Regions from separate parts of the Synechococcus sp. H70.2 genome, predicted to be linked through region 2. Evidence: predicted binding sites of a transcription regulator. Region 2 holds the regulator's gene; each other region holds the start of a gene.
What was found. Region 2 encodes NtcA, which controls nitrogen genes in cyanobacteria. Its sites were predicted from a motif close to GTANCNNNNGNTAC; they were not measured.
Positions count from the first base shown of each region.

Region 1: the regulator NtcA is predicted to act here: its motif matches at 1,840-1,853, upstream of glnA (type I glutamate--ammonia ligase).
Region 3: the regulator NtcA is predicted to act here: its motif matches at 1,860-1,873, upstream of NW822_RS07735 (DUF4278 domain-containing protein).

Region 1 covers NZ_JANSIU010000001.1:359,366-365,503, reverse strand. Annotated here, with positions in the region: gene NW822_RS01795 (hypothetical protein) at 1-163, opposite strand, end outside; gene glnA (type I glutamate--ammonia ligase) at 291-1,715, opposite strand; gene trxB (thioredoxin-disulfide reductase) at 2,097-3,509, shown strand; gene purL (phosphoribosylformylglycinamidine synthase subunit PurL) at 3,526-5,820, opposite strand; gene recG (ATP-dependent DNA helicase RecG) at 5,832-6,138, opposite strand, start outside.
Region 2 covers NZ_JANSIU010000005.1:28,483-34,620, forward strand. Annotated here, with positions in the region: gene NW822_RS06245 (hypothetical protein) at 1-426, opposite strand, end outside; gene NW822_RS06250 (M61 family metallopeptidase) at 608-2,389, opposite strand; gene ntcA (global nitrogen regulator NtcA) at 2,538-3,209, shown strand; gene leuB (3-isopropylmalate dehydrogenase) at 3,315-4,460, opposite strand; gene petD (cytochrome b6-f complex subunit IV) at 4,585-5,097, opposite strand; gene petB (cytochrome b6) at 5,163-5,810, opposite strand; gene NW822_RS06275 (S41 family peptidase) at 6,006-6,138, shown strand, end outside.
Region 3 covers NZ_JANSIU010000006.1:110,351-116,488, reverse strand. Annotated here, with positions in the region: gene NW822_RS07740 (cation:proton antiporter) at 1-1,709, opposite strand, end outside; gene NW822_RS07735 (DUF4278 domain-containing protein) at 1,906-2,322, shown strand; gene NW822_RS07730 (methyltransferase domain-containing protein) at 2,616-3,593, shown strand; gene NW822_RS07725 (FAD-dependent hydroxylase) at 3,600-4,844, shown strand; gene NW822_RS07720 (helicase HerA domain-containing protein) at 4,814-6,138, opposite strand, start outside.

The DNA.
Region 1 (6,138 bases), on a different contig from region 2:
GCAAGCGGGAGCGGATCCCTTCGGGTAGCTCCGCTGAAAACGACATGCCCAGGCTCCTGGCCACCTGCTCCAAAGCTTCCCGACGCTTCTTCTCTAGATAGGCGGCAAGCGCCAGAAGGCCGATAACAAAAACCAAGAACAGACCAAAAATAAGCCATTCCATTCCAAACCCTCCCTCCAACCTCTAGACTTCGGCCCCAGAATACCAAAAAAAGGGATCCCTCCAGCAAAGGAAGGGATCCCGTTCAAAAGCCGTGGCCAAGAACTAATGCTTCAAATGAGAACCTCGATCAGGCGTCGAAATAGAGCGCGAACTCGTAGGGGTGAGGCCGCAGGTTGATGGGGTTGATCTCGTTGTCAATCTTGTACTCGATGTAGGTTTCGATGAGATCCTCAGTAAAGACACCTCCCTCCAGTAGGAAGTCGTGATCCTTCTGCAGGTTTTCCAAAGCATCCAGCAGGGATCCGGGCGTGGAGGGGATCTTGGCCAGCTCGTCCGGCTCCAGATCGTAGATATCTTTGTCAAGGGGCTCGCCGGGATGGATCTTGTTCTTGATCCCGTCCAGCCCCGCCATCAACATGGCCGAGAAGGCAATGTAGGGGTTGCAGGTGGCATCGGGGCAGCGGAACTCCAGCCGCTTGGCCTTGGGATTTTTGCCTGTAACTGGAATGCGAATGGCTGCGGAGCGGTTGCCCTGCGAGTAGGCCAAGTTGACCGGCGCCTCAAACCCAGGCACTAGGCGCTTGTAGGAGTTGGTGGTGGGGTTGGTAAAGGCTAGGATGGCTGGGGCATGCTTGAGCAGGCCGCCAATGTAGTAGAGAGCCGTTTCGCTGAGATCGGCGTAGTTGCCTTCTTGGTAAAACAAGGGCTGGCCGTCTTTCCAGAGGGACTGGTGCGTGTGCATGCCGCTGCCGTTGTCATTGAAGAGGGGCTTGGGCATGAACGTCACCGTCTTGCCGTGCTTGCGGGCCACGTTCCGGATCACGTACTTGTAAATCATCATGTAGTCGGCAGCCGTGATTAGATCGGCAAAGCGGTAGCCCAGCTCCCCTTGCCCGCCAGTGGCCACCTCGTGGTGGTGCTTCTCGATAGGCACCCCCAGCTTGGCCATTGTCAACAGCATCTCGGTACGAAGATCCTGGTGGGCATCGGTGGGCGGCACAGGGAAATAGCCCTCTTTGTAGCGCGGCTTGTAGCCCAGGTTGCCCCCTTTTTCCTCCCGGCCCGAGTTCCAGCGGCCCTCGATGGAATCGACAAAGTAGTAGCCGGCGTTTTGGGTCTGGTCAAACCGTACATCTTCAAAGATGAAAAACTCTGCTTCAGGCCCGAAGTAAGCCGTATCGGCAATGCCGGTAGACTGCAGATAGGCCACAGCCCGCGCTGCTAGGCTCCGCGGACAACGGCTGTAGGGCTGGCCGGTGCGCGGTTCAATAATGTTACAGATAAGGCTGAGGGTGGGCACTTGAAAAAACGGGTCGATCCAGGCTGTTTTGGGATCCGGCACCATGTACATGTCCGACTCGTTGATGGATTTCCAGCCTCGGATGCTGGATCCATCAAAAGGCAGCCCTTCGCTAAAAACTTCTTCCGTCAGCATCGAAGAGTGGACGGAGATATGCTGCCAGGTGCCAAAGAGATCCACAAACTTGAGATCCACCATCTGGACATTGTTGTCCTGGATCATCTGGAGCACTTCTTGGGGGGTGGATGCCATCGCTCTCTCCTAACTTGGGTTGCCGTTGAGACTAGGGGTGGGATCCCAGCCGATGATCCCCATGCTTTGACCCAGACAGGCCAAAAGCGCTCACCCATCCTAGAAAGGCCGACACCAGTTTTTTGTATTTTCTGATACGAAACTGGCCTGCCTCCGGCCTTCTCTCCACTAAATGGAACCCCTGCGGTAAGGCTACTTGCAAGGGGAAGAGGCCTAGGCCAACTGGCAAGCTACACCGGTGTTCCTGGACAGGCCAATGCCCTGGCCGAGAGCGAAAATAGGACTGGGAGCCCCAACCTCGCTGAGGTTGCGGAGTCGTGTTAGGCTAAAGCGTAGTCATTATGAGTTTGACTTAGAGAGCTGCAGAAGGGGAGAGAGAGGATGACGGAGCAAAGTCAGGTTGAGAATGTGGTCATTATTGGCTCTGGGCCCGCTGGCTTGACCGCGGCCATCTATGCCGGCCGGGCCAAGCTGAAGCCAGTTGTGTTCGAGGGGTTTCAGATGGGGGGGATCCCGGGTGGGCAACTGATGACCACCACCGAGGTGGAAAACTTTCCGGGCTTTCCCGAGGGCATCAGCGGCCCCCAGCTGATGAAAAACATGCGCGCTCAAGCGCAGCGGTGGGGGGCAAAGCTCTACCCCGAGGATGTTACCTTTGTGGATCTCAGCCAGCGGCCTTTCGTGGTCCGCTCTGATGAGCGAGAAGTGCGCACCCACAGCCTAATCATCGCCACCGGGGCCACGGCCAAGCGCCTACACCTGCCCGGAGAGGAGATCTACTGGAACCGCGGCATGTCCGCCTGTGCTGTCTGCGATGGGGCCATGCCCATGTTCAGGGGGGTGGAGCTGGTGGTCATTGGCGGCGGCGACACCGCCTGCGAGGAAGCTACCTATTTGACCAAGTTTGGATCCCATGTCCACATGCTGGTGCGCAGTGGCAAAATGCGGGCCAGCAAGGCCATGCAAGACCGAGTCCTCAACCACCCCAAGATTACCGTGCACTGGTACACGGAGGCGGTGGAAGTCCTGGGTGACGGCCAGCGCCTGACGGGGGTGAAGGTGCGCAACAACCAGACGGGCGAGATCCGGGAGATGGCAGTAGGGGGGGTATTTTACGCCATCGGCCACAAACCCAACACCGACCTGTTCAAAGGGCAACTGGAACTGGATGAAGTGGGCTATATTGTCACCCGCCCCGGATCGGTAGCCACCAGCGTAGAGGGGGTATTTGCCGCTGGGGATGTGCAGGATCACGAGTTTCGCCAGGCCATCACCGCGGCGGGCAGCGGCTGTATGGCGGCCATGCTGGCGGAGCGCTGGCTCTCGGAACACGGCTTAGCCCAAGAGTATCACGTCGTCCCTCAGAGCCATCCTGAGCCCAGCCCTGCCACGGCTCCTCCCGAGGCGGAGTTGCCCGGGGAAGCTGCGGTGGCGGAGAACGGCCACGAGGATCTGGATTTCAGTAAGACCTGCCATGAAGGGAGCTATGCCCTGCGGCGGCTCTACCACGAAAGCGATCGCCTGCTGATGGTCAAGTACACCGCTCCCACCTGTGCCCCTTGTCATGCCCTCAGGCCGATCTTGAACAAAGTCATCGAAGAGTTTGCCGACAAGCTGCACGTGGTGGAGATCGACATCGAGAAGGATCCGGAGATTGCTGAAGCCGGCGGGGTCACCTGCACGCCGACGGTGCAGTTTTTTAAAAACAAGGAGCTGGTGGCGCAGGTGGTGGGCGTTAAGCCCAAATCCTACTATCGGGAGGTGATCCAGGCCAATTTGTCTGAACCAAAATGAGGGAGTCTAGATCCGGCTAGTCGGCAAAGGCGCTGTGGTAGGCAACCTGCAGGGCTGCTAAAGAAACCGACAACAGGGGATCCCCTTCTGCAGTTGTCAAGAGCAAAGGATCGGCAGGGGATCCCACCTGTCCTAGCAGTTGCCACTGGCCGGGGAGCTGGGACTCTATGTAGGCTTCCCAAGGAGAGCGCTGGGCTGGAGCGACAGAAACGAGGATGCGGCTGGATCCCTCGCCAAACAGGGCCTGATCCCAGCGCAGGGATCCGGGAGCCAGAGAGACGCTGGCGCCGCGGCCCCCGCTGAGGCAGGCTTCCGCCAGAGCCACGGCCAGTCCTCCCTCGCTGCAGTCGTGGGCGGAGCGCACCCACCCCTGCCGGATGCCGTGGCGGCAGGCCCTTTGCACGCGCTTTTCCAGTTCCAGATCCACGGGGGCAGGCCGACCTGTGACCGTGTTGTAGATTGCCGCCAAATACTCGCTGCCGCCCAGACTGGTAACAGCCTGGGCTCCCAAGAGGTAGATGAGATCCCCTTCCTGCTGCCACCCCTGGCCACAGACCAACTTCAAGTCTGGAAGGAGACCGACCATGCCGATAACGGGGGTCGGGTAGATGGCCTGGGATCCCTTCTCGTTGTAGAGGGAAACGTTCCCCCCTGTTACCGGTGTCCCTAGGGCACGGCAGGCCTCCCCAATCCCCCGACAGGCCAGGGCCAACTGCCAGTACACCACGGGGTTTTCCGGGTTGCCGAAGTTGAGGTTGTCGGTTACAGCCAAGGGCTCCGCCCCCACGCAGGAGAGGTTGCGGGCGGCTTCGGCCACCGCGGCTTTGGCCCCCTCGTAGGGATCCAAATATACCCAGCGGCCATTGCCATCGAGGGTGGCAGCAATGGCCTTGCGGGCAGCCTGCAGGGGGGGCACCTCGCCCACGCCAAACTTTTGCGAGCGGATGCGGATAACCGCTGCATCTCCCTGCCCCGGCCAAAGGACAGTGTTGTTTTGCACCTGGTGGTCATATTGGCGATAGATCCAGGCTTTGCTGGCCAGGGTGGGGCGGGCCAAAAGCCGCAGCAGCACCTCTTGCCACGTCAGGGTCGCCTGATCGAGGTGGATCCCTTCGCGACTGCAAGGGGGTAGGGTGGCGGGATCCCACTGCCACGCTGCCTGGACGTACTCCGGTGGCTCTGGCAGCAGCGGGCGGACGTAGACGGGGGTCTCTTCGGCCAAGGCCCGCGCCGGCACTTGCACCACGCAGGATCCGCGGTGCCAGATCTCCACCAGCGGCTCGGCAATGACTTCTCCGGCCACGCTGGCCTGCAGGCCCCAGCGGTGGAAGATCTCCATCACCTCCGCCTCGCGACCTTTTTGCACCACCAGCAGCATCCGCTCCTGGGACTCCGAAAGCAGGTACTCCCAGGCGGCCATGCCGCTTTCCCGCGCCGGCACCCGGTCGAGATCAAAGCGGATCCCTACGCCGCCTTTGGCGGCCATCTCCGCCGTGGAGCAGGTGATCCCGGCCGCTCCCATGTCCTGGGCGGCCACCACGGCTCCCGTGGCAAAGGCCTCCAGGCAGGCCTCGATGAGACATTTGCCCAGAAAGGGATCCCCCACCTGCACCGCCGGCCGATCCTGCTGGGAGTCCTCCTTGAGCTCGGCGCTGGCAAAGCTGGCCCCGCGGATCCCGTCCCGCCCCGTAGGGGCGCCCACGTACAAGACCGGATTCCCCACCCCCCGAGCTGCCGATTTCACCACCGCCGGCGTCTCCAGCAGCCCCAGAGCCATGACGTTGACCAGGGGGTTGCCACTGTAGCAGGGATCCACGGCCACTTCCCCCCCCACCGTGGGCACCCCCACGCAGTTGCCGTAGTGGGCGATCCCCTCCACCACCCTGGCCATGAGGCGGCGGTTGCGGGGATCCGTCAGCGGCCCAAAGCGCAGGGAGTTGAGCAGGGCAATGGGACGGGCGCCCAGGGTAAAGATATCGCGCAGGATGCCTCCCACGCCGGTGGCCGCTCCCTGGAAGGGCTCAACCGCTGAAGGATGGTTGTGGGATTCAATCTTAAAGGCCAGCCAGTCCCCATCCCCCAAATCCACGACGCCGGCATTTTCCCCCGGCCCCACCACCACCCGCTCGCCTGTGGTGGGAAAGTTTTTCAGCAGAGGGCGAGAGTTCTTGTAGCAGCAGTGCTCCGACCACATCACCCCAAACATGGCCAGCTCGGTGGGGTTGGGATCCCGGCCCAGTTGCTGCTGGATCTGGTGATATTCCTGGGGGGAGAGGCCGTGGAGCGTCAGCTCTTCAGGAGTAGGGGGCATAGGCACCAAGGTTAGGTCAACAAAGCCGGCCCCAAAAGGCGGGCCTGGCGTTCTTCCAGTATGCGACGCAGGCGGGGCCACTGCTGCAGCTGTGGGTCTTGGGCAATGAGCTGCTCTGCTGCCTGACGGGCCAACTGCAGCACCTCTTGGTCATCCATGAGGCTGGCCAGAGCAAAATCGGGCAGCCCCGACTGGCGGGTGCCCATCACCTCCCCAGGGCCGCGGAAGCGCAGATCCATCTCGGCAATGAAAAAGCCATCGTGGGACTGCTCCAGGACTTTTAGCCGGCGCAGGGCCTCTTCGCTTTGGGATCCCGTC
Region 2 (6,138 bases):
ATATGGAAGCAGGTTCTTCATCCTTATGTTCTTAGACCACAGAAATACCCCTATCTTCACCTGTTCACGGCTAATCGTCTCTGGCGGCAAACTCTTGAGTCGCGCGTCAGCAGTTCGCTCGTTAGTTTCCTTCGTCTTTTGAAGGCTAGAACTTGAGCTTAGATTCTGGGAAATTTTTTCTGTACTTTCTAACCTGCTCAGGATATTCTGCTGGTTACTTATGTTCTTAACTAGCTGATTTCTGTACTCAGCTAAATGCTGAAGGAAGTTTTGGTAACTTTCGGACAGACTTTCTGAGATATGAAGTTTGAAGCCCTCAAGGTCAGCTTGTAACTTTCTTAGAATCTCATCCAGTAACTGACTATTAGCTCTTTGAGTGAACCGGTGAAGTTGCAAAGCTATTGCCCTCTCAGTTTCTTTTCTCAAACCTCGATTCGTAGCGGTTCACTTCAGATCGCCTACAGGTATAAACGCCCAGGGAGAAACCAATAGCCAATCCAATTAGAAGACCTAAAAGCAGAGTCATTTCCCTTTGATCCTATTTTCTTTAACTTAACTCAGGAGTTGTGAACAGCTAGGAAGATTTTAAAGCATTGCTACCTCCTGCTTACTCTTGAGCCAGAAGGGATCCCAGCCAGTCTCGCTGGAGAGACTCTTGTTCAGGGGTAAGTTCAGGCAAAGCTTCGAGGGTGTAAACATCCGGGCGGGGTGGATCCAGGGGGATCCAGAAGTGTTTCAACTGATCACCTTGGAAGACGCTTAGGCAGATCACCTGGTGGGGCTGGTAGGCTGCCAGGCGCTCCGGCAAGGTGGTGGCGCTCACCCGAAAGCCGTCTAGGGCTACGAGCTCGTCGCCAGCCCAGATGCCTGCTTTTTGGGCGGGGGATCCCATCTCGACGGCGCTGATGCGGTTGCCTTCCCCATTGAAGTGGAGACCCAGGTAAGGGCTAGGGTTGGGGCGGCTGAAGTGGGCTTTAAGGGTGAGGCCAAAAGGGTGGAGGTAAGCGTTGTAGTCCAGCTCTTCCGTACCTTCCACGTAGGCAGAGAAAAAGTGGCCAAGATCGGTGCCGGCTGCCCGCTCAAAGGCCTCCCGCAGGTCTTGGTGGGTGTAGCCTTTCTCAAACCGGCCAAAGCGCTGCCACAAATCCCGCATGGCTGTGTCTAGGGATCCCTGGCCCCCCGAAAGGTGGCGAATGTGCAGATCCAGCAGCCAGCAGACCAAAGCGCCCTTTAGGTAATAGGAAACCTGGCTGTTGAGGCTATTTTCGTGGGGACGGTAGAGCTTGATCCAAGCGTCGAAACTGGACTCCTGCAGCGATTGCACGGCCCGACCCGGAGTACGCTGCAGCTGGCCAATTTGCTCAGATAGGATCTGTAAAAACTCTTTGGCGGTGAGGATCCCTGCCCGCAGCAAGATCACGTTTTCGTAGTAGCTGGTCGCCCCCTCGCAAAACCAGAGGCAGTCCACATAGTTTTCTTGGTTGTAGTCAATTTTCTCCAAAGCCAGAGGGCGCAGCCGCTTGACGTTCCAAGCATGGAAAAGCTCATGGGCCAGCAGCGCCAAAAAGCGGCGGTAGGACTGGGGCTGATGCAGCTCCAGGCCAGAATAGTTGAGGGTAGCACTGTACTTGTGCTCTAGGCCGCCAAATCCCCCTGGTGACAAATGCACAATAAACCAGTAGCGGTCGTAGGGCAACCCGCCAAAAAACGCTGCAGTGGCCCGGACAATTTTCTCAGCATCGGCCACCGCTTGCTCCAAATCCAGGGTGCCTGCTCCCCAGACCACGAAGTAATGCGGGATCCCTTCCACCGCAAACGACCGCAACTGGTGCAGGCCCACCTCCACTGGACTATCCACCAGCTCGTCGTAGTCTGCCGCCAGGAACGACCAGCCGGCATTGGAATCCTCAGCGGCGGGCAAGGGCTGCAAGCTGGTGGCGACACGCCAGTCGGGTTGAGGAGGGATCACCGTCAAGGTGTAGGGTTCCCGCTCGCGGCCGAGCACGTAGAGAAAGAGCGCTGCCCCGTTGAAATAGGCATGGGTGAGATCCAGATGGTTGGTGCGCACCGTCAGCTCATAGGCATAGACCCGATAGCGGATGGTGACCGCCGAACACCCCGCTGGATTGACCTCCCAGGTGTTTTTATCAACCTTTCGCCAGGCCAAAGGGCTCCCTTGCTCGCTCAGGGCTTGAAACTCCTGCACATGGCGGGCATACTCCCGCACTAGGTAGGATCCCGGCGTCCACACTGGCAGCCGCAGCCGCAGAGGCACCTCCGGTTCCACTTCGCGAATCTGCAGCTCCACCTCCAAAAGGTGGTTGGCTGGCTCTGGCATCCGTACTGTAAAGTGCTGGCGGCTATGGCGAGAGAGGGTGGCAATCCCCATACGATCTTCCCCTACCGCAACAAGAGAAATGTAGCTATTGCTACAAAGATATCCAGAGTCTAGAGTAGTCTTCGAATCGTAGGCAGCTTGATCTGGGTTTAGGAGTTGATCCTAGAGATAAACTGACCTTGAGAGGTTGTCGAATCCCGTGGTGGCCGTTGCAGAAAAATCTCTCATTGCAGCCTTTAAACAGCTAGGAGGGCCTCACCATCCTCCAGTTATCGAAACCTTTGAACGTGGCAAGACCATTTTCCTCCCCGGCGATCCGGCGGAGCGGGTTTACTTTTTGGTCAAGGGAGCTGTTAAGCTGTCGCGGGTGTACGAAATGGGGGAGGAAATTACTGTCGCCCTCCTGCGGGAAAACAGCATTTTTGGGGTGCTCTCCTTCATTACCGGGCAGCGCTCCGACCGCTTCTATCATGCCGTAGCCTTCACTCGCGTCGAGCTGCTCTCTCTGCCCATCGAGCAGGTGGAAAAGTCTGTGCGGGAGAACGCTGAGCTGGCCATGCTGCTGCTCAAGAGCTTGGCTTCTCGCATCCTGCAGACAGAGATGATGATTGAAACACTGGCCCACCGCGACATGGCCTCCCGGCTGGTTAGCTTTTTGCTGATCCTCTGCCGCGACTTCGGCGTGCCCGGCCCCAATGGCGTGACCATCGACCTCAAGCTCTCTCACCAGGCCATTGCCGAAGCCATTGGCTCAACCCGCGTCACCATTACCCGTCTCTTGGGAGAGTTGCGCAAGAAGAACTACATTTCCATCCACAAGAAAAAGATCACTGTCCACGACCCAATCCAGCTAAGCTATCGCTTTGCCTAGGAGGAGGACCTGGCCCCACGGCCGTTTCCGGGAATGGCCGCACCACTGGTTGGCGGGGTGATCCCTCCCTGCAGGAGAGGGGGGCAGCAGCAAGCAAACCCCTACTTAACCGCCGGCGGCTGAGGGCGATTCTTGGGGAGAGGCTTGCTGTTGAGCCAAGGCGGCCAGGATCTTTTCTCCCATCTCGCGGCAGCCTACGAGGGTCATCCCCTCCGAGTAGATGTCGGCGGTGCGGTAGCCCTGGGCCAAAACTGTCTCAACGGCCTGTTCGATGCGGTCGGCAGCTTGGGGCTGATCCAAAGAGTAGCGCAGCAGCATTGCCCCAGAGAGCACCTGGGCAAGAGGGTTGGCCTTGTCTTGACCGGCAATATCGGGAGCTGAGCCATGGACTGGCTCGTATAGACCAGGGCCGGCAACTCCCAAAGAGGCGGAAGGCAACATGCCAATGGAGCCAGTTAGCATGGCTGCCTCATCGGAGAGGATATCCCCAAAGAGGTTCTCTGTCAGGATGACGTCAAACTGCTTCGGCCAGCGCACCAACTGCATAGCGGCGTTATCAACATACAGATGGGACAGCTCCACGTCAGGGTATTCCGCTGCCACGGCATTGACCCGCTCCCGCCACAGTTGCGACACTTCCAGCACATTGGCCTTATCCACCGAGCAGAGCTTGCGCCGCCGCTTGCGGGCCAGTTCAAAAGCCATGCGGGCAATGCGGTCCACCTCGGCCTCAGTGTAGACCATGGTGTTTACGCCGCGTCGGGATCCTTGGGCATCGACGAAGATCCCGCGGGGCTGACCAAAGTAGATGCCACCGGTGAGCTCGCGCACCACCACCAGGTCGATCCCGGCCACCACCTCCGGCTTGAGGGAAGAGGCCTCCACCAGTGGCGGAAAGATCTTCACCGGGCGCAAGTTGGCAAACAGTCCCAAGCCAGCCCGCAAGCCCAGCAAAGCCTGCTCAGGGCGCTTCTCCCGCGGCAGGGCGTCGTACTTGAAGTCGCCAACTGCTGCCAGGTAAACAGCATCGCTCTCCTGGGCCATTTTCAAGGTCTCTGGGGGCAAGGGATCCCCAGTGGCTTCGTAGGCTGCTCCACCAATGAGGCCCTCCTGCCACTGGATGGAAAACCCCATCTGAGCGGCCACTGCATCCAAAACCGCCCGCCCCACCTGCATGATTTCGGGGCCGATGCCATCGCCGGCTAGAGCAGTAATCCGGTAGATGCGGGGAGCAGGAGGGGGAGTACTCATGCGGGATCGCGGTAAAAGGAATGCGTAGCGATATTACCACCACTCGGCCCAGCAGTACCCACAAAAAAAGTGCAGCCCAGCCTTTGGCCTGCTGCACTTGTGCAGTGTCAACCTACCCGCAGCTCTAGAACAAGCCCAGAGTAACCCACTTGTCCAGAGGCAGGGTGGCGCCAATGCCTAGGTAGAGGGTTACCAACGTGCCAAGCAAAAACACCGTTGTTGCCACTGGACGGCGCAGTGGATTCTGGAACTTATTGACATTTTCAATGAAAGGCACAAACAGGAGGCCTACGGGAATAGCTAACATCAGAGCAATGCCCAGGAGCTTATTGGGAACCACGCGCAAAATGTGAAAGACAGGGTAGAGGTACCACTCCGGCAGAATTTCCAGCGGCGTGGCAAAGGGATCCGCCGGCTCGCCCACCCCCGCCGGATCCATGACCGCCAGGCCGACAATCACCCCAATCGTACCCAGGATGACCACCGGGAACATAAAGAGCAAGTCGTTGGGCCAAGCGGGCTCACCGTAGGTCATGTGGCCCATGTTCTTCTTCAGCTTGGCCAAAACTTTGGGGTTGTCCAGGTCAACTTTGCGTGTAATGACCTCAGTTGCTATTACTTGCTTCGAGACAGGCATAGCCGTTCTCCTTGTCTGGGGGAAAAAGGGTTAGAAGAGAAACTTGGGGATCGCACCCGCTAGGATCACAAGGGTCCAGAAATGCCCTGGCGGCGGATCATCAAAAAGTGCATGGTCATAAAGACTGCCGTCAGCCAAGGCAGGACAAAGGTGTGCAGGCTGTAGAAGCGGGTGAGGGTGGCTTGGCCAACCGCCTCGCCGCCGCGGATAAGCTGGACCAGGGCATCACCCACCACTGGGATAGCGCTGGGCACTCCTGAAACAATTTTGACCGCCCAATAGCCCACCTGATCCCAGGGCAGCGAGTAACCCGTAACCCCAAAGGAAACCGTCAGCACCGCCAAGATTACACCGGTTACCCAGGTCAGCTCGCGGGGCTTCTTGAACCCACCGGTTAGGTAAACCCGGAAGGTGTGTAGGATCATCATCAACACCATCATGGAAGCACTCCAGCGGTGGATGGAGCGCAGCAGCCAGCCAAAATTGACCTGGGTCATGATGTAGTTAACCGATTCAAAAGCCTCAGCCACCGTCGGACGGTAGTAAAACGTCATGGCAAAGCCGGTGGCAAACTGAATGAGGAAGCACACCAGCGTGATGCCGCCAAGGCAGTAGAAGATGTTAACGTGGGGCGGAATGAATTTCCCGGTTGCGTCGTCGACGAAAGGCGTGATCTCTAGCCGCTCGTCTAGCCAGTCGTAAACCTTGCTCATGATACCTGCAATCTTTAAAGAGTTTGAAGCTGGATATCCAGGAGGGGACAAGCCCACTCCCACCAGCACTGTAACACAGTTTGTTAACACCCTCCTCAAACCAGGCTCAGCTGCAGCTCAGGGATCCGCCTCTCCGCCGGCAAAGCAGCTTCTAATATTGCGCTTTGTTAATTTTTCTTAGCATTTTGGGAGGCAATGCTGGCACAGCAGTCGAGAGAAGGAGAAATCCGTCGCAAGGGGTGGGGGATCCGCTGGGCCCTGCGCGTTCTCGTGCTGAGTTGCTTGCTCTGGGCAGGCCTGAGCCTTGGCGCCTGTCAGGTGCAGGCCA
Region 3 (6,138 bases), on a different contig from region 2:
TAGTGGCTGCTGCGAATGGCCAGAATCTCCTGCTGGATGACCCCTAGGGGCTCGCCCAGCTTCAGCAGCACATGGCTGCACAAGCCCAGGCTGGCCTCAAATTCCGGGTGGACGACCTCTCTGGCCCCTAACTGATAGAGCTGTTCGATGTCCTCTTCGTGGGTGGCTCGCACCACTACCTCCAGGTGGGGCGCCAGTTTCAGCGCTTGTTTGAGGCAGAGGCGGGTGCTTAGGCGATCCGGCAGGGCAATCACCAGGGCGCGGGCATGGTTTAGGCCAGCTTTCTCCAGCACCGGGGCACTAGCAGCATTGCCGTAGAGATAGGGGATCCCCTGCGAGCGCAACTGTTGGATGACCCGTTCTGAGGAGTCAATTACCAAAAGGGGATGGCGGCGGGCTTGCAGAATGCGCACTACATCCTGCCCCACCCGACCGTAGCCGCACACTACCACGTGGCCCTCTTGGGGAGCTTTGGCATCCAAGTCGCGAGGCTGCTCCTCGGCTGCTAGCCAACGGGACACAAAGGGGATACCTTGCAGTTTCCTCAGCAGCCCTGGCGCCCCCTTGAGCAAAAAGGGAGTAACAAGCAAGGTAACAGCGGTGGTGCTGACGATGAGCAAGTACAGTTGCCGCGACACCAGCCCCAGCGCCTGCCCCTCGCTGGCCAGGACAAAGGAAAACTCCCCAATTTGGGAAAGGCCTAGCCCCACCAACACCGCTGCCGGGAGGGGATAGCCAAACAGCCCCGCTAGAGGGGCCACCAGGCAAAACTTGCCCACCATCACCAGCCCCACCAGCCCTAGAATCAGCATCAGGTGGTCGGCAATAAAGTGAGGATCGATGAGCATGCCAATGGCGGCAAAAAAGAGGGCGGCAAACACATCTCGCAAGGGCTCTACGTAGGCCAGGGTTTGGTCGGCGTATTCCACTTCTGAAATCATCAACCCGGCCAGGAAGGCCCCAATCTCGCTGGAAATGCCCAGCTGCTCTGTCAACAGAGCAATCCCCACACAGAGACTGATCACCCCCAGGAGGAATACCTCTTTGCTCTCTTGCTGGGCCAATAGCCGCAGCAGAGCAGGCACCAGCCAAATACCACCCAGCACCGCCCCTACGCCCACCAGGCCAATTTCTGCTACTGACTTAGCCAGGGATCCCGCCAGCTCCGGCAGAGGAGCGTCCAAAGCCGGCAACACCGCCAGCATTAGCCCTACTGCTAAATCCTGCACGATCAAGATCCCCAGCATGGCCTGGCCCTGGGGCGTGTCCATCTGGTTAGTCTCGGTGAGGCTTTTGAGCACCACCGCCGTGGAAGACAAGGAGAGCACTGCCCCCAAAAAGATCCCCTGCACGGGTGTCAGCCAGCTGCTAGCCACCGCCAGCACCGCCGTGATGGCAATCGTGAGACCAATCTGCAGAAGACCGCCGCCCAGGGCAATCCCACGCACTTGGCGCAATTCTTTGAGGGAAAACTCCACCCCCAAGGTAAACAGCAAAAAGGTCACGCCAAACTGGGCCAGGGTTTCCACCTGCACCACCTCTTTGATCCACCCCAACCCTGTCGGCCCCACTAGGATCCCGGCCAGCAAGTAACCCAAGAGCACCGGCTGCCGGAGCAGTGCAGCGAGAAACCCTCCTGCTGCCGCTGCTGCCAGTACTGTTGCAATGTCCAGAATTAGGCGAAAGTCTTCCTGCACAGGGACGCTCACCCCGAAATTTGTAGCCGATCCTGGGAGCTCTTCCACGATACTGCCTTCTTCAGCCCCCTGGACAGATCTCAGCCTCCTCCAGGCCAGCAGGGGCAGTCGCGGGGAGGGTGGCTAAAATTTGTTAAAGGTTACATAGAAAACCTCAAAACGGTAGCTTATAATACGGAAGTAAGGAGCTACCCCAAAGGAGGCGAAAATGACGAAACTCTCTTACCGTGGTGTTAGCTACACCCCCTCACCGACGGCGGCAACTGTTTCCCCGGGCAAAGTGGGGGGCCGCTATCGGGGGCTGGACTGGCGGTTCCGCCACCTGACCAAGCCGCCGGTTTTGTCCACCAACTTGGACTTTCTCTACCGGGGAGTAGCCTCTCGTTCCCAGGCTGCCGAGTCAGCAGCAGCTCCTAGGCGTTTCCACGCTTTGGATGAGCTAGCTCGCTTCCTAATGGCGGGCCACCAACGCGCTATTCGAATTCGGCAGCAGGCAATGCTGGTACGCGGTACAGAACGGGTTGGCCTGCATACCAACGTGCGCAACTTCTGGAACCGTATCCAAGGGAAAGTGCACCCCACCTTCCGCTTAGATTACGACCGCACACGAGTTAGCCTGAGCTAGTCCTCAGGCAAAAGGATTCCTAGGGGGTGGGACTAAGGCTCCTTCTGCAGCTAGCAGGTGGGCAAGGTGTTGGCTACTTTGAACTTCCTAGGAGAAGCAGAGAGGCCCCGAAAAGGAGAGGAGGTTGCTCTTCGAGGCTATAATGCCCTAGCAGGCTCTTGGAGTCCCTCTGTTGCCGTCTTACCGGGGGCAGCAGAGCTGTGCAAGAGGTAAGCAGGGATCGCGCCAAAGCCTGCTCCCTTTAGCAGTCTAGAAGGGTCGGTCGCCCTCGACCCGAGTAATTGATGCACCTAATGCTTTGGATTTTGGCCCCAGCTCTGCTCCTAGGGGGAGGACTGGTAGCCTATGTGCTGACTGCCCGTAAGTATCGCTCCCCGGAATCCGTAGCCCGTGCCTACGACGAGTGGACGCGGGATGGAATCCTGGAGTTCTACTGGGGCGAACATATTCACCTTGGCCACTACGGATCCCCGCCGCGGCGGAAAAACTTCATCCAGGCCAAACACGACTTTGTCCACGAGATGGTGCGCTGGGGCGGGCTGGATCGGCTGCCGCCGGGGACGACGGTGCTAGATGTGGGCTGTGGCATTGGCGGCAGTTGTCGCATCTTGGCCCGCGACTATGGCTTTGTCGTAACCGGCATTACCATTAGCCCCCAGCAGGTGAAGCGGGCCCAAGAGCTCACCCCCCCTGATCTCCCCGTCCGGTTTCAGGTAGCGGATGCCCTCAACCTGCCCTTTCCCGACGCCAGCTTTGACGTGGTCTGGTCCATTGAGGCGGGGCCCCACATGCCGGACAAGGCCCGCTACGCCAGCGAGATGCTGCGGGTGCTCAAGCCAGGCGGCATCCTGGTGGTGGCGGACTGGAACCAGCGCGACGACCGTCAAAAGCCCCTCACCTTCTGGGAGCGGCTGGTGATGCGGCAGTTGTTGGATCAGTGGTCGCACCCCGCTTTTTCTAGCATTGAAGGCTTTGTGGAAGCACTAGAAGCCACGGGGCTGGTAGAGGGACGGGTGGAGACTGCCGACTGGACCCAGGAGACCCTTCCTTCTTGGCTGGATTCCATCTGGCAGGGGGTTGTCCGTCCCGAAGGGTTGCTGAAGTTTGGCTTGGTAGGCTTGATTAAGTCGCTGCGGGAGGTGCCCACCTTCTTGCTCATGCGCCTGGCCTTCGGCACTGGCCTCTGCCGCTTTGGCATGTTCCGGGCGGTGCGGGCTGCCGCGCCGGCGAACTCCGCCTCCCCAGAAGTAGTTGGCTACAGCACCCAATGAGAGACAATGACGCTCCTTGCTCCCCCTCCGGAGACCCTAGACGCCCTCTACGACGTGATCATCGTTGGCGGCGGCATTGCGGGCCTGACCCTAGCTTGTGCCCTGCAGGGATCCGGCCTGCGCTTGGCCCTCATTGAGGCCCAGTCGGCTGAGGCAGTCAGGCAGCGCCCCTTGGCCTATGCCCTTTCGCCGCTCTCGATCCGCATCTTTCGGGCCATCGGGGTGTGGGAGGCGCTGGCTCCCCACATCACACCCTTTGCCCAGGTGATTCTGACCGACGCCAACGCTCCCCAGCGGGTGACCTTTAGGCCGGAGGATGTGGGGGAAACGGCAGTTTTCTACTGCGGCGAACATGGCTGGCTGCAGCAGGTGCTCCAGGAGCGGGTGGCTGCGGATCCCCAGATCACCTGCTACTACGAAGCCAGGGTGGAGAGGGTCACCTATGGAAAGGCCACGGCTGAGGTGGAGCTGGAAACGACCCAAGGCCGATGCCGGCTGGCCGCCTCCCTGGTGGTGGCTGCTGACGGCCTGCGCTCCCAGGTGCGCCAGGGGGCAGGGATCCCTAGCGACGGCTGGGACTACTGGCAGTCCTGCATCACCGCCCTGGTGGCCCCTGCCCAAGATCACCAAAACATCGCCTACGAACGCTTCTGGCCTGCTGGACCCTTTGCCATCCTGCCCCTGCCCGGCAATCGCTGCCAGGTGGTCTGGATCCTGCCCCATGAGCAGGCCAAGGCTACCCTGGCGCTCCCCCAGGCCGACTTCTTGGCCAAGATGCAGCGCTACTATGGCCCTCAGGGCGGCGGCCTTACTTTGTTGAACTCCCCCCAGCTCTTCCCGGCTCGCCTGCGGCAGAGCCGCCGCTACTATCAGCACCGCCTGGCATTGGTGGGGGATGCAGCTCACCACTGCCATCCAGTGGCGGGCCAAGGGCTAAACCTCGGTATCCGCGATGCCGCTGCCTTGGCCCAGGTGCTGCTGGAGGCCTATAGACGGCACGAGGATTTGGGGGATGTCAAAGTCCTACGGCGCTACGGCCGCCGGCGCCGCTGGGAAAACTGGCTGGTGCTACTCTTCACAGATTTACTTACCCGCACCTTCTCCAACTCCTACTGGCCCCTAGTGGTCTTGCGGCGCTTGGTTTTGCAAGGAATGATCCTCTTCCCGCCGCTGCGGCGCTTTTTGCTGCGCTTGATGACTGGCCTCTGGGGAAGCTCTCCCTACAGCCCCAGCTCCTCCTTGGCCTTCTGAGCCGCCCGAAACACCTCCGCATCCTCGGCCTGTGACCAGTCGGGATCGGCGATCTGGGCGTAGAACTTTTCGTCGTAGGGTCGGGTTTGCACCACCACCGGCATAGGTACGGCATGGCCGAGAACCAGAGCCTGCTGTTTGGAATCCAACTTGGCCAGCACCGTCTTTAAGTTCTGGCTGCCCGCTACCCCTGTAAAGACGGCGTCGATATCCTCCTCGTCGTTGAGGAGGGCCGTGATACGGGTGCCCAACTGCGACATCACCTCGCTGTCGATCCTGGAAGGGCGCTGATCCACCACCAGCAGTGTCACAAAGTACTTGCGCATCTCGCGGGCAATGGTGCCGAAGATGGTCTGCTTGGCTGCCCGCGGATTGAGAAAGCGGTGCGCTTCCTCGATGGTGATGCACAGTTGCCGCGGCCGGTCGAGGGGATTTTTGGACTGCAGGTACCGCTCCGTCTGCTGCACATAGGCCTGGTGGATGCGGCGGGTGATGACGTTGGCTGCCAGCATGTAGGAAAGCAGGTTGGACTGGGCTCCAAACTCGATCACCACGTGAATGCCGCGGCTAAGGGCCTCCAGGATCTCGCCGATGTAGTTGCGGGGCAGACTGTTGCGGATGTACCTGAGGTCGTCGAGGCGGGTCAGCTTGCGCTGCAGGGCTAGGATGGAGGCCTTGTTGCCCATCCTCTGTTCGCAAAACTCTTGGATCTCGGCGTTGGAGAGGCTCAAGAGCCGGCTAATCCAGTCGCGGCCAAACTCGTTGCGCAGGATAATGGCGTTTTCTAGGCTGGCCTCGGAGAGGTTGAGCTCCTCCGCCAACAGGGCCAGATCTTCCACCTCGATCTGGTTGTAGGCAATGAAGAGTTCACGGGCATCCCGCACCCCTCGCCGCTGGGTGGAATCAGGATCCAAGGTATAAATTTGCACCTGGCCGGGGAAGAGCTGCCGCAGCCCCTTGACGGTAGTGGCCTGCCTATCCTCGCTGACTGCCTCCCAGCCGTATTCAGAGTGCATATCGAAAACCAGGTTCACTGCCGCCCGCTTGCGGATGATGCCCGCCAGGATCAGGCGGGCCAAGAAGGACTTACCAGTGCCGGACTTGCCGAAAATCCCGTTGCTGCGCTCCACCCAGCGATCCAAATCCAGACAAATGGGCACCGCCATGTCCAGGGGCTGACCAATGGCAAAGTTGCGCCGAGTGGGGTCGTCTTCCCAGCCGAAGACGGTGCGAAAGTCCAGCTCCCGCGCCTCGTACACTTGGGAAAAGTGGGCCGGCACCGTTTTCACCGGCA